One region of the Neobacillus sp. 204 genome, then DNA from elsewhere that is predicted to be linked to it. Evidence: predicted binding sites of a transcription regulator. Region 1 holds the regulator's gene; the other holds the start of a gene.

Region 1 (6,779 bases):
GAAACATCTATGTAATGAGCAAAGAAGAGAGAATCGAAGAAGGTATCGTCGATCTTCCTGCAACATTAGCTCAAGCATTAGACCAATTGAAATCTGATGAAGTAATTGTGTCTGGTCTTGGCGAGCACATTATGGAACACTTTGTTGAAGCGAAAGAAATTGAGTGGGATATGTTCCGTACAGTCGTTCACCAATGGGAACGCGATCAATATATGAGCATGTATTAATATCTAAAAAGTCCTGTCGCTCGTTGCGTCAGGGCTTTTACCTATTTGGGGCTGTTATTAAATTTGATAGCTTTACCCATTGATTGACGACCCGAATTGCTCGATATATCTACCTACGGTCAACAATAGCCCTGATTGACGACTTAAATTGCACATAATATCTGACTACGGTCGACAATAGCCTTGATTGATGATTTAAATTGCTCATAATATATAATTACGGTCGACAATCCCCCTTATTGACGACCTAGATGGCTCAATATATCTATCTATGGTCGACAATATCTCTGATTGGCAACCACAAATGCCCGTTCAAACCTGTGATGGTTGTTAATCCCCTCTACTGTCCATATGTCTTCTTTATTTCTTTAAAAATTCACAATTTTCTATGTTCTGCTACTCATATATAGTATATGCTTAAGTAGAAAACATTTGGGAGGTGCTTTTTTTGTATAAACTGCAAATTTGTAATGCTCTAACCCAAGAAATTCTTCGTGAAAAGACGTATAAGAAACCGGATCTTATTTTAAGTTTACTAGAATCAGGAGCAAAAGGTCAGGAATGTTTTCTATTTGATGAGAAACGTAGAACGTTAAAAGGAAACTATGTAAGCCATTCTGTCTTTACGGAAGCGGACACGCAAGTTTATAAAGCGTTTTTTAAGGTGAAATTATCTGAAATACAAGCACGCATAGCAAAATAGGCAAGTAGAGGAGGGCAGGCGCTGCAAAAAGAAAGGGTTTGTAAGATATGAGTTAAAGAAAATTAGCATAGCTGATAGAGCAGCAGAATTTTTATAAGAGAAAGCCATGATACGCTTGTATCATGGCTTTATTTCTTAATTATTCATTATTATCTTTTTCTGTCTGGTTTAGGAGCTTAATTTTAGAAAGAACGGCATCACCACCAATTCCAGCAATGATCGAAAAAAGGATATTTTCCACCGTTGAATTTGGAGCTGTATATAAAACAAGGAGAAGCGCAGCAACCGCACCTAGGAGTAATTCTTCTAAAAAACCGAGATAAATGAACTTTTTCGTTTTCCGGGGCATGATAATTTTTCCGTGCTTTCGAACATGTCCTACAATACCAACTGTTCCACCAATTACTATAGAGAAAATAATGTCCGCTAACACTGTTTCTCAACCTCCTTAAGCCTTTATTTTTTGGACCTAAGGTAAATCTTGGTGTAGTACTATTATATTATAGGTTAACAAGATAAGCATGAGTAAAAATACTGAATTTTCACTATATAAAATACATGATATGATAAAAATGAAAAATTTTCCCAATAGGGCGACAAAAAAAAGCATGCACCGTAGTGCAAGCTCCTTATTAATGAATATGCCGGTAAACACCAATAACTTTTCCTAAAATGGAAACATTCCTTAGGATAATAGGGTCCATTGTAGAATTTTCCGGCTGCAGGCGTATGTAATCTTTTTCCTTGAAAAATCTCTTACAGGTGGCTTCATCTTCCTCTGTCATTGCTACAACAATATCACCGTTATTTGCGGTTGGCTGCTGTTTTACAATTACATAGTCTCCATCTAGTATTCCGGCCTCTATCATACTCTCACCCATGATTTCTAGCATGAAAACTTGTTCATCTGCAGGTGCAAGACTTTCTGGAAGTGGGAAATACTCTTCCACATTTTCAATAGCTGTAATTGGAAGTCCTGCAGTTACTTTACCAACCACTGGAACATTTACTACTGCATTTCTTGGTATATGTGCTGCTACATCAGCTTCTAATATTTCAATTGCCCTTGGTTTGGTTGGATCTCGTCTAATAAGTCCTTTGCTTTCCAACCTTGCTAAGTGACCGTGTACAGTTGAGCTGGATGCCAGTCCAACCGCCTCTCCAATTTCCCTAACGGAAGGGGGATATCCTTTACTCTTAACCTCACTTTTAATGAAGTCTAAGATATCCTGCTGCCGCTTTGATATTTTAGCCATGATAAAATCCACCTCGTCTGGTTAATGTTGTCTTTATTATATCATGTTCGTATTTTTTATACAAACATAAGTTCGAAAAACAGTTGACAACAAACAAATGTTCGATTTATAATTAAATCAATAAAGCGAACATATATTCTTAGTAGAGGTGTTAATTTATGAAAAAATTATGGAACAAATACTCCTATGCTATTACACTTATTATTTTAAGCTGTTTATTTTCTTTCATTTTATCTTTCCAACATCACTCAAACGACCAGGATAAATATTTAAAGATTACGATTACTGAAGGCGATTCACTTTGGGGAATTTCAGATCAATTTTCAGAACAACATTCATTATCAAACAAAGAGTTTGTTGCATGGATTAAAAAGCATAATGAAATTGAAGAAGATCGGATTTTTCCTGGTGAAGAAATAATTATCCCAGTGAGCAAGGAAGAAGGTTCATCAACAAGAGAATTAGCGAGTGCTATAGGTGAATAGAAAGGAACAATTATGAAAGCAATCATATACTGCCGTGTCAGCACCAATAAAGAAACACAAGAAACATCCTTAAAGCGTCAGGAAGAGGAATTAACACAACTTGCTCAATCCTATCACTTTGAAATCGATAGGGTAATTAAAGAAAAGGCAAGTGGCTATGATTACGATCGAGAAGGAATTTTTCAATTATTAGAACGAATTAAGGATGAACAGGTTCAGGCTGTCTTAATCCAGGATGAAACACGACTTGGTAGAGGCAACGCTAAAATAGCTATCTTACATTGTATCTTAAAAGAAAATATTAAACTTTTTAGTATCTCCCATAGTGGTGAATTACAACTATCAGAATCGGATTCCATGGTTTTAAAAATTGTTGGTATGGTTGAGGAATATCAACGTAAACTACATAATGCAAAAATTAAGCGCGGAATGAAACGGGCAGTTCAAAAAGGATATAAACCTGAAAAAAACTTAAAGAATCTCGGCGAAGCATCTGGACGTGATAAAATTGAAGTCCCAGTAGAAGAAATTGTTCGATTAAGAAAGAATGGATTAATTTTTGCTGAAATAGCTGCCACTCTGAGAGGGTTTGGGTATAATATTTCAAAAGCAACGGTCCATAGAAGATACCAAGAATATATAGAATCACAAGAAGAGTAGACCTTTTGCCTTGTCATTAGGTTTTTTTTTTAGTAAAATCAGGTGTCATGTAAACAGATAGAAAGGAAGGTTCACTCCATGCTATCCAAAGAAAAAATGGCTAGAATTAATGAACTGGCAAGAAAAGCAAAGGCAACGGGATTGACTGAATCAGAAGCTAAAGAACAAACAACCTTAAGAAGCGAATATTTGGCAACTTTCCGTTCTAATATGCTTGATACCCTAACCAACACAAAGTTTATTGATCCCGAAGGAAATGATGTAACACCAGAAAAAATCAAAGCAAGGAAAAAAAATACACTTCACTAAAAGTCCAGGAATACAATTTTTTGTATTCCTATTTTACATAGAGAGACAATTTCTGTGCCAAAATAAAAAATAAAGTGAATTTTGTCTCTTATTATTATGCTATTTGTTGAATAAAAAACGGTATCAATATAAAATTGAAATGTACTTAGTAACCTAGTGATTAGGAAAGGATGTAATTCATGTTTAATACTATCGATGATTTATCAGTAACCTCAATTCGAACGCTTTCCATCGATGCAATCGAGAAAGCAAACTCTGGACATCCAGGGATGCCGATGGGTGCGGCGCCAATGACCTATACCTTATGGACACGCTTCATGAACCAAAATCCAAAGAATCCGAAATGGTTTAACCGTGATCGTTTTGTCTTATCTGCTGGACATGGTTCAGCGTTGCTATACAGCATGCTTCACTTATCTGGTTTCAATTTAACCATGGATGACCTAAAACAATTCCGCCAATGGGGTTCAAAAACACCTGGTCACCCGGAGTACGGTCACACTGAGGGTGTAGAAGCAACAACTGGACCACTTGGCCAGGGGATTGCAATGGCAGTGGGAATGGCAATGGCTGAACGCCATGTAGCAAGTGTTTATAATAAAGATAAATATGAACTTGTGAACCATTTTACATACAGCATTTGCGGAGATGGAGATTTGATGGAAGGTGTTTCTGCTGAGGCAGCTTCACTTGCTGGACACTTAAAACTAGGCCGCTTAGTTGTCCTTTATGATTCAAACGATATCTCCCTAGATGGTGACTTAGATAAGTCTTTCTCTGAAAGTGTTAAAGACCGCTTCTTATCATACGGATGGCAATATCTTCGTGTTGAGGATGGAAACAATTTAGAAGAAATTGCAAAAGCACTGGAAGATGCAAGAAATGATTTAGACAGACCAACCATGATCGAAGTAAGAACTGTGATTGGTTACGGTTCACCAAACCGTGCTGGAACTTCAGGTGTTCATGGTTCACCACTTGGAGCAAATGAGTTAAAACTTACAAAAGAAGCCTATAAATGGACTTTTGAAGAAGATTTCCATGTACCGCAGGAAGTCTATGATAACTTCCAGAAACTCATTGTCGAAAATGGTGAGAAAAAGGAAAAAGAGTGGAATGATCTTTTCGCTCAATATAAAAAGGAATATCCTGAACTAGCTTCCCAACTTGAACAAGCTTTAAATAATGAACTTCCTGCAGGATGGGATAAAGAAATCCCTGTATACAGTGAAGGGAAAAGTCTTGCAAGCCGCGCTTCATCAGGAGAAGTTATCAATGGGATTGCTAAGAATCTACCTATTTTTATCGGGGGATCAGCTGACCTTGCTGGATCAAATAAAACGATGATTAAAGGTACGAAAGACTTTATGCCAGGTTCTTATGAAGGCCGTAATATCTGGTTCGGTGTTCGTGAATTTGGAATGGGTGCTGCGATGAACGGGATCGCCCTACATGGTGGAGTAAAAGTTTTTGGCGGAACATTTTTTGTCTTCTCTGATTACTTACGCCCAGCTATTCGACTAGCAGCGTTGATGGGATTACCTGTTACGTATGTATTTACTCATGATAGTATTGCTGTTGGGGAAGACGGACCAACACATGAACCTGTAGAGCAATTGGCTGCTTTACGTGCGATGTCAGGATTATCAATCATTCGCCCTGCAGACGGTAACGAAACTGCAGCAGCATGGAAACTTGCTGTTGAGTCTACAAACAAACCAACTGCACTTGTTTTAACTCGTCAAGATTTACCTACCTTAAAAGGTACAGATGTCAATGCTTACGAGGGAGTTTCAAAAGGGGCCTATGTAGTTGCTCCTTCAGAAAGAGAAACACCGGATGCGTTGTTATTGGCAACTGGATCAGAAGTAAGCCTTGCAGTGGAAGCTCAAAAAGCACTAGCTGGAGAAGGGGTACATGTTTCTGTAGTAAGTATGCCATCTTGGGATCGTTTCGAACAACAATCCCAAGAATATAAAGACTCTGTCCTGCCAAAGAGCGTGAAAAAGCGTCTTGGTATTGAAGTTGGAGCATCATTTGGCTGGCACAAATATACCGGTGACGAAGGCGATGTATTAGCTATTGATCAATTCGGCGCTTCAGCACCTGGAGAAAAGATTATGGAAGAATACGGGTTCACAGTTGAAAACGTTGTGGCACGTGTGAAGGCACTTTTGCAAAAATAAGATCGTAATTTTTAAGAGAGCGGAGTTAATCCGTTCTCTTTTTTATTTGTTAAGAAAATTTCAACAATATTATGAACAAAATTAATTTTGCAGGAAAATTCATTAAATCTACCGAATTATTAAAAAAATAACTTGCAATCTGGCTAATCGACAAAAGTAGTGGAAGTTTTTGCCGCCGTAAGACAAAGGTTTCGCTTGTCTTTTTTTATAATAGTAAAAAGGGTAATCAACGAAGGAGAGAACAGTGGTGAGAAAATATCAGCTATATTTAATAGAAGATGAATTTGCGACCCATTACTTCGGAAGAGAGCGATTGTTTTTTCAGCTTTTTCAAGAGAATCATAAAGCAAAAGGTGAGTTTAAATTTATAACACAAAAACAAATTTCCTATATAACTAAAAAGGTTGAAGTCCTAAAAGTCCATCAACTCATTCAAAAGCAGCTTGGAAAAATCAAGGGTTTTAAAGCAGAGAATGGTGCATATTCGATTGAATTAAGTGGAAAACTAAGTACGGCAAAGTTAGAGGTGTTCCAAGACTTAATTACAATCGAGGCACAAGGAAGTTATGAAGCGGAGACTGCCTTTTTTGAGGTTCTAAGAAAGTGTGAGTCTTCCTTTTTGGCGCTTGACCTTGAACATCAGCGATACGGCTGGTTAAAGCCAATAAAAGAAAGAAAATTTATCTGATTGCAGATATTGTCTAATCGTGTTTTATTTAGTACACTGTATGGTAGACAACACGAAGGAGGAAGTTGAATATGTTGTATTACATTCTAGTTGGTATACTAGCATTAGCAGCTGGTGTAGCACTAGGATTTTTCATTGCTCGTAAATATATGATGAGCTATTTAAAGAAAAATCCGCCTATCAATGAACAAATGTTGAAAATGATGATGATGCAAATGGGCCAAAAACCATCACAAAAGAAGATCAACCAAATGATGGCTGCAAT
Region 2 (6,779 bases), 500 kb from region 1:
ACATTTCCGTTAAGTTACATTAGTTATTCTTTAGCTAAAACATATAATATATCAACACAATCCTTTGCTTCCTGGATGAAGGATGAGTTAATTGACTTTTGGATTAATTATGGGACTTGGTTGATAATTGTTCCAGTATTATACTGGCTTATGAAAAAAAGTAAAAAACGATGGTGGCTTTATGGATGGCTATTATCAATTCCGTTTACTTTATTTATGATGTATCTTCAACCAGTAGTGATTGATCCCTTATATAATGACTTTTATCCATTACAAAATAAAGAATTGGAAACAAAAATCTTGGCGTTGGCTAATAAGGCTGAAATTCCAGCACAGCATGTATTTGAAGTGAATATGTCTGATGAAACAAATGCTTTAAATGCGTATGTAACAGGAATAGGCTCTAATGCTAGAATTGTTCTATGGGATACTACCTTAAATAAACTGAATGATAATCAAATATTATTTATCATGGCTCATGAAATGTGCCATTATGTTGAGAAACATATTTATTTTGGGATTGCTGGCTATTTGCTGATTTCATTGCTTGGATTGTATTTGGCCTATAGAATTATGAATTGGGCAACAAGGCGCTGGGGAAAGGAATTAAAAATTTCAGATGTCCGTGATATCAGCTCCTTGCCGTTATTTTTTATGGTCCTTTCGATGCTCCTATTTGCGGCAAGTCCATTTACCAATTTTACTTCTCGTTATCAAGAAACACGCGCAGACAAATATGCGATAGAAATGACCAAAAATCCAGAAGCTGCAATCACTTCTTTCCAGGAACTAACCCGATCTGGTTTAAGTCAAGTAAATCCACCGCTATTAGTCAAAATTTTTAGGTATACCCATCCTTCCATGCTCGACCGAATTTCCATGCTCGAAGAATTTGAACTGAAACAAAGGAATAAATAGATTATTACTAGCAGAAGAATGACTGAAAAGTGCGGATTATCTAATCATAGATATATTCGCCTTTTTTATGGATAAAAATAAAAAAGCCGTCAATTTTTGACGGCTTATCAAAAGTAGTTTACGTCCCAAATTTTTTGTTAATTTCCTTTAGTTGCCCGGATAAATGGAGAAATGACTTTTTGTCTCGACAATCAATGGCCTCATCGATTTTTTGCAGTAATTTTTCTCTCTCGACAGTTAACTGAATTTCAGACAACAGTATTTCGATGTATAAATCCTGGACGAAGTTCTCTTTCAGCCGATTGCGTTTCATGGCACCAAGTTTCATTAATTCCGTGTATGATTTTTCATTCATGAAAATCACCTCTGATGCTTTTTAAAATTATATGGTTTTTTTCGAGGATTATCATTCATTTTATAATTTTAAAATAAATATTTATTTAGCCTAAATTTTGTGAATAATTTAGGAACAATTCAGAAAAGTGACGGAATAAAAAACAGGGAATGGTAAGATATGGTGGATAAGATGGAAAAAGGAGTTGAATGGGTTGAAACAAACTCAAATCGAAGAATATGAAATCAATTCATGCACGATGTATGTAGAACCAGTTGTATATGGAGGGAAAGTTTATTCGCGTTCAGTGGAATTAGAAGATGAATTCTTATCGCCCTTTAAGCCATTGGATATAATCAAAAAGAGTTGCATTTATTTTGGTGTTGATTACGAAAGCAGGAAAAGAGGCACACGGCAATTAATTGGCTATTACCGAAAACTCCCAATCATCATTGAACCAACGAACAACATCTATTTTTTTCCTACGGTTTCGCCGCTAATTCCTGAGTGTATATGGATTTCATTTGAACATGTTGAGAGTTATCGCCGCGTATCCGCTCAAAAAACAATGATCATTTTCCGCAATAAACAATCGCACATATTTCCAGTACCAGTAAGTACAATTGAAGGCCAAATGTTAAGAACTTCATTATTAAAAACAAAGCTCATGCAAAGAATAGAAAGTAATGGGAAAAGATTATTTTATATGGCACGTGGGCCCCAATCAATAAATGCTCTGGAAAAATCCTTTGAATACGATGCTCATTCCAAAAACCTAAAATAAGTCTCGAATTGCTAACCATTAACGGGACAGATGTTTTTTTAACAAATAGGCCTCCATTAATTCCTGAACCTTATTACGGATTCTTGGGTTAAAGTAATTATGGTTTTCTTCATAGCCTTTATAAATAAAACTGTACAGCGTAAAAGCATCGTCCCGTTTTGTTTCAATCACCTGAAGTTTATTTTTTTTCATATATTGTTTTACAATGGCCAATTCCTTCTGTATTTCCTTCATCGTTTCCTCAATTAAATCTAAATATGGTTGTTTTAACTTAAACGGGCTTTTTTCAACAACGGTTAAATCCCTGTTTAAGATAATTAGAACCATTGGTAAATACATAGCCTTTTCCATTATGTCTCGATCATCTTCGGGGATTCTGGTCATTTTTTAGTCACACCTTTCATTCTTAATGGAACAAATGTTCTACTTTATTTTACAAAAAAGAAACATCAAAAGCAATAGGCCTTTACATTAACCAAAACTCGTCATTGGACGAGTTTTATTTATTGAAATTTTCAGTTGTTATATGAGAAAGTTTTTATTAATAGAAGGATATCGGATAGGGGAAAATGAATTAAATGAGGAAACCCCTAAAGAGAAATAACAGTCATTAAATAGGAGAATAAAAAACATGGATGAATAGGTGAGATAACAATGAGATCTGATAAACATCAAGTGAAGAAAAATAGAAGATGGCCATCCGTTTTACTAGTATTTATACTGCTCATTGGGGCAGTGGCAGGGTATGCTTATTATCAATACAGACTGGGTGTTAACCAATCACTAAAAAAAATTGATAAAAAAGCTTCAAATGTTGTCTATACTTTTGAAGGAAAAAAGGATCAGTATGGAGGTACAAATATCCTCGTGCTCGGAAGTGATGCAAGAGGCAAGGAAAAGTCTCGAGCGGATACAATCATGATTGTTCATTATAATGAAGACAAAGGAACCTTTAAGCTAACTTCAATTATGAGGGATAGTTACCTCGAGATTCCGGGGCATGGTAAACATAAAGTGAACTCTGCCTTTGCACGCGGCGGCCCAGAGTTAATGAGACAAACAATCAAGCAAAATTTTGATATTGACCTACAATATTATGTCATTGTGGATTTTCAAGGCTTTGTGCAACTTATTGATGAAGCATTCCCTAATGGGGTAGAGATAGATGTAGAGAAAAAAATGTCTAAAAATATAGATGTAACTTTAGAGCCAGGTCTGCAAAGATTAAATGGAGAGGAAATGCTTGGTTATGTTCGCTACCGTCATGATGCCATCGGTGATTTTGGCAGGGTAGAACGTCAACAAAAGGCGGTAAAGGCCATTGGAGATCAATTAATGGGCTTGCAAACGATTCCAAAACTCCCAAAACTTATTGGAGTAGTGGCGCCGTATGTGAATACAAATATGGACACTTCAGATATAACATTTATGGCTAAAGATTTCTTTTCGAATGATCGCGGAAATATCGATACGTTACGAATTCCTGTCGAAAATAGCTATTCGGATGCACGAATAGCTGGGGAAGGAGCAGTATTAGATATTGATGTCGAAAAAAATAAAGAGGCACTACATCAATTTATTACAAAGTAATCAAAGCACTGCTATTTAGTAAAGGCTCTTTTCGTAAACTTTGTTGCTTTAGGAGCTTTTTAAGGGTCATTTACTAAGTTCCTGGGCAATTTTCACAAATGTTCTTACGAAAAGATGCCACGAGGCATAGAGTTTTACGGGTTGATGAACTTATACGAAAAACAACAATCTATGCGAAAATAGCCTTAGTAAAAAAATGAGGGGAAATCTGATGGACATTGAATCATTAAAAGCATGGTTTACGCTTGAACATATTATGAGTTTGATTCAGGAATATCGTGCCTTAGGTCCCATACCAGGCGTATTGCTTATTGTCATAGAAGCATTCATGCCATTTCTCCCATTGTTTTTATTTGTAATGGCTAATGCAAGTGCTTTTGGACTTTGGTTAGGATTCTTATATTCATGGCTCGGAGCCTGTATCGGGGCAATGCTCGTATTTTTACTAGTCAGAAGGTATGGGCAGCAAAAGTTATTATCTTTTTTGCCCAAGCACCCGCAGGTCCGTAAATTAATGGATTGGGTAGATCGTCATGGATTTGGTCCCCTCTTTTTACTGCTTTGTTTTCCATTTACACCTTCAGCTGTAGTAAATATTGTTGCAGGTCTTTCTAAAATTCGCCTTGCTCAATACATGTTAGCCGTATGTATTGGAAAAATGGTGATGATTTTCACGATTAGTTTTGTTGGCTATGATCTCCAGTCATTGCTGACTAAGCCGCTTCGAACTGTTGTAGTATTGCTTATTATTTTCATTTTGTGGATTGTTGGCAGACGAATTGAAGGTAGAATGAATAAGCATACGGAAACTGACCATAATGGTGAAATAGATAGAAACTATAAGCAGGAGAAACGGAGGAGCGTTAATGAAGATTGAATGGAAAAAGGAAGGCATGGAATGGGCTAAGGCTTTTGCGATTGGAATCATTATTTTTGCTTTTATTCGTACATTTTTCTTTTCGAATTATGTAGTAGAAGGCGAATCAATGATGCCAACGCTGCAGGATGGAAACAAGCTGGTAGTTAACAAGCTTGGTTATCAAGTGGGGGAATTGAATCGATTTGATGTCATTGTATTTCATGCCAATGAAAAAGAAGATTTTGTAAAACGGATTATCGGCTTGCCAGGTGATAAGATTGAATATCGTGATGATCAGTTGTATATCAATGGGCATAAGTTTGAAGAGCCATTTTTAGATGTGTATAAACAAAAAACACCTGGAATAAGGATTACTGGTGATTTCAGTTTAAAGGAAATTACCGGTGAAAATACAGTCCCTGATGGAAAGTTATTTGTGCTTGGTGATAATCGATTAGGTAGTTGGGACAGCCGTCAATTCGGTTTTATTTCAGCAAGTCAAGTGGTAGGTAAAGTGGATTTACGCTACTGGCCATTAAATGAAATGGACGTCCATTTTTAGTTCAAAGATTAAAAGGTTTAACACGATGATAAATCGTGTAAGGCTGTCGAAAAACCTCGGCAGCCTTTTATTTTATTCAATTACTTCAACAATTCACCGCATTAATTCATTAAATATTTATTGGTATATAGACTTTAAAAAGGCTCACATCGTAGAATTTACCAATTATGGCTTGAATCGGCTCTATGATATTCCAAACGTTTGTGCTTATTTTGTGGTAAAATGAGAAATATAATGGTTTTGAATGGTTGGGGAAAGCGAGGTTTTTTCATGTCATTAAGAATGGTAATTGGGCGGTCAGGAAGCGGCAAAACTGCTATGTTCCTTGAAGAAATAAAGGAGCGGCTGCTGGAAGACCCAGAAGGCACACCGATTATTTATATCGTTCCAGAACAGATGACTTTTTTATCTGAATATCGCTTGGCGACAGACCCAGCGATTGGTGGAATGATTCGCGCTCAAGTATATAGTTTTTCTCGAATGGCTTGGCGAATCTTGCAAGAAACAGGTGGGATTAGCCGAATCCATTTAAGCAGTGTAGGGATGAGCATGCTCATTCGCAAAATTATCGAAGAGCAGAAGGAGCAACTAAGGCTTTTTCAGCGTGCTGCCGATAAGACTGGATTTATCAAACAACTTGAGCAAATGATAACTGAATTTAAACGATACTGTATAAGACCAGAGGAGCTAATTCAGGGCTCACTTCAATCGAGTGAAGACACAGCTGCTGGCAATGCCTTACATGATAAAATCAAAGATTTTGAAATTATTTATAAAAAGTTTGAGGACGAAATTTTTGGAAAATATATCGATTCAGAAGACTACTTTACCCTCTTAGCGGAGAAAGTATCCTGCTCAACCTATTTAAAAGATGCAGATATATATATTGATGGGTTTGATAGTTTTTCGCCTCAGGAATATCGTGTCATATTGGAATTGATGAAGCAGTGTAAAACCGTTTCAATCGCACTTACAACAGATCACGTATCCTTTGATACAGCCCCTGATGAACTTGACTTGTTCCGTTTAACAGGTGGAACTTGTTTTGCCATTTATGATTTAGCTAAAGCAAATGGGATCGAAATGGATCAATCTGTCATTTTAAAGGAACAAAAAAAATGGACTCATCTGTCATTAGGTCATCTGGAAGAAAAATTTGATACTCGGCCTGCAGTACCGTATTTTGGCGAGTCGAATATTAATATTTGCCAAGCAGTAAACCGAAGAGCTGAGATTGAAGGAATTGCCAGAGAGATTCGTGATTTTGTTAGGACAAAAGGGTACCGATATCGGGATATTGCTTTATTAATCAGAAATGGAGGGGACTATCATGAAATTGTTGAACCAGTTTTCAACGATTATCAGATTCCCTATTTTATTGATCAAAAAAGGACGATGCTGAACCATCCGCTCATCGAATTCATTCGTTCGAGTCTAGAAGTGATTAATTCTTACTGGCGTTATGAACCAGTATTCAGAGTGATAAAGACAGAATTGTTATATCCGCTTCAGGAAAGTTCCGCTAAAATGCGTGAGAAAATGGACAAACTAGAAAATTATTGTCTAGCTTACGGAATTAACGGAAGTAAATGGACGAAAAAGGATCGGTGGAGCTATCGTCGCATTAGAGGGCTGGAATTAGAGGGTACCTCTCAAACTGATGCGGAAAAAGAAATGGAACAAGAGTTAAATGAATTAAAACTTATGATAACAGCGCCGTTATTACGACTTT

The links. Region 1 encodes LexA, which represses DNA repair genes until DNA is damaged. Its sites were predicted from a motif close to CGAACATATGTTCG; they were not measured.
Region 2: a site for LexA is predicted at 2,448-2,461, ahead of ACJ004_RS00610 (YhjD family protein). Genes of this name have one in related genera too.

What each region holds. Positions count from the first base shown of each region.
Region 1 covers NZ_JBJORY010000001.1:619,013-625,791, forward strand. The annotation lists gene glnA (type I glutamate--ammonia ligase) at 1-227, shown strand, start outside; gene ACJ004_RS03075 (hypothetical protein) at 676-930, shown strand; gene ACJ004_RS03080 (DUF4257 domain-containing protein) at 1,070-1,363, opposite strand; gene lexA (transcriptional repressor LexA) at 1,563-2,186, opposite strand; gene yneA (cell division suppressor protein YneA) at 2,345-2,671, shown strand; gene ACJ004_RS03095 (YneB family resolvase-like protein) at 2,684-3,331, shown strand; gene ACJ004_RS03100 (DUF896 domain-containing protein) at 3,410-3,640, shown strand; gene tkt (transketolase) at 3,820-5,826, shown strand; gene sirA (sporulation inhibitor of replication protein SirA) at 6,074-6,514, shown strand; gene ACJ004_RS03115 (YneF family protein) at 6,586-6,779, shown strand, end outside.
Region 2 covers NZ_JBJORY010000001.1:118,965-125,743, forward strand. The annotation lists gene ACJ004_RS00595 (M48 family metallopeptidase) at 1-918, shown strand, start outside; gene ACJ004_RS00600 (IDEAL domain-containing protein) at 1,037-1,273, opposite strand; gene ACJ004_RS00605 (competence protein ComK) at 1,467-2,036, shown strand; gene ACJ004_RS00610 (YhjD family protein) at 2,055-2,420, opposite strand; gene ACJ004_RS00615 (LCP family protein) at 2,691-3,626, shown strand; gene ACJ004_RS00620 (TVP38/TMEM64 family protein) at 3,838-4,503, shown strand; gene lepB (signal peptidase I) at 4,493-5,047, shown strand; gene addB (helicase-exonuclease AddAB subunit AddB) at 5,318-6,779, shown strand, end outside.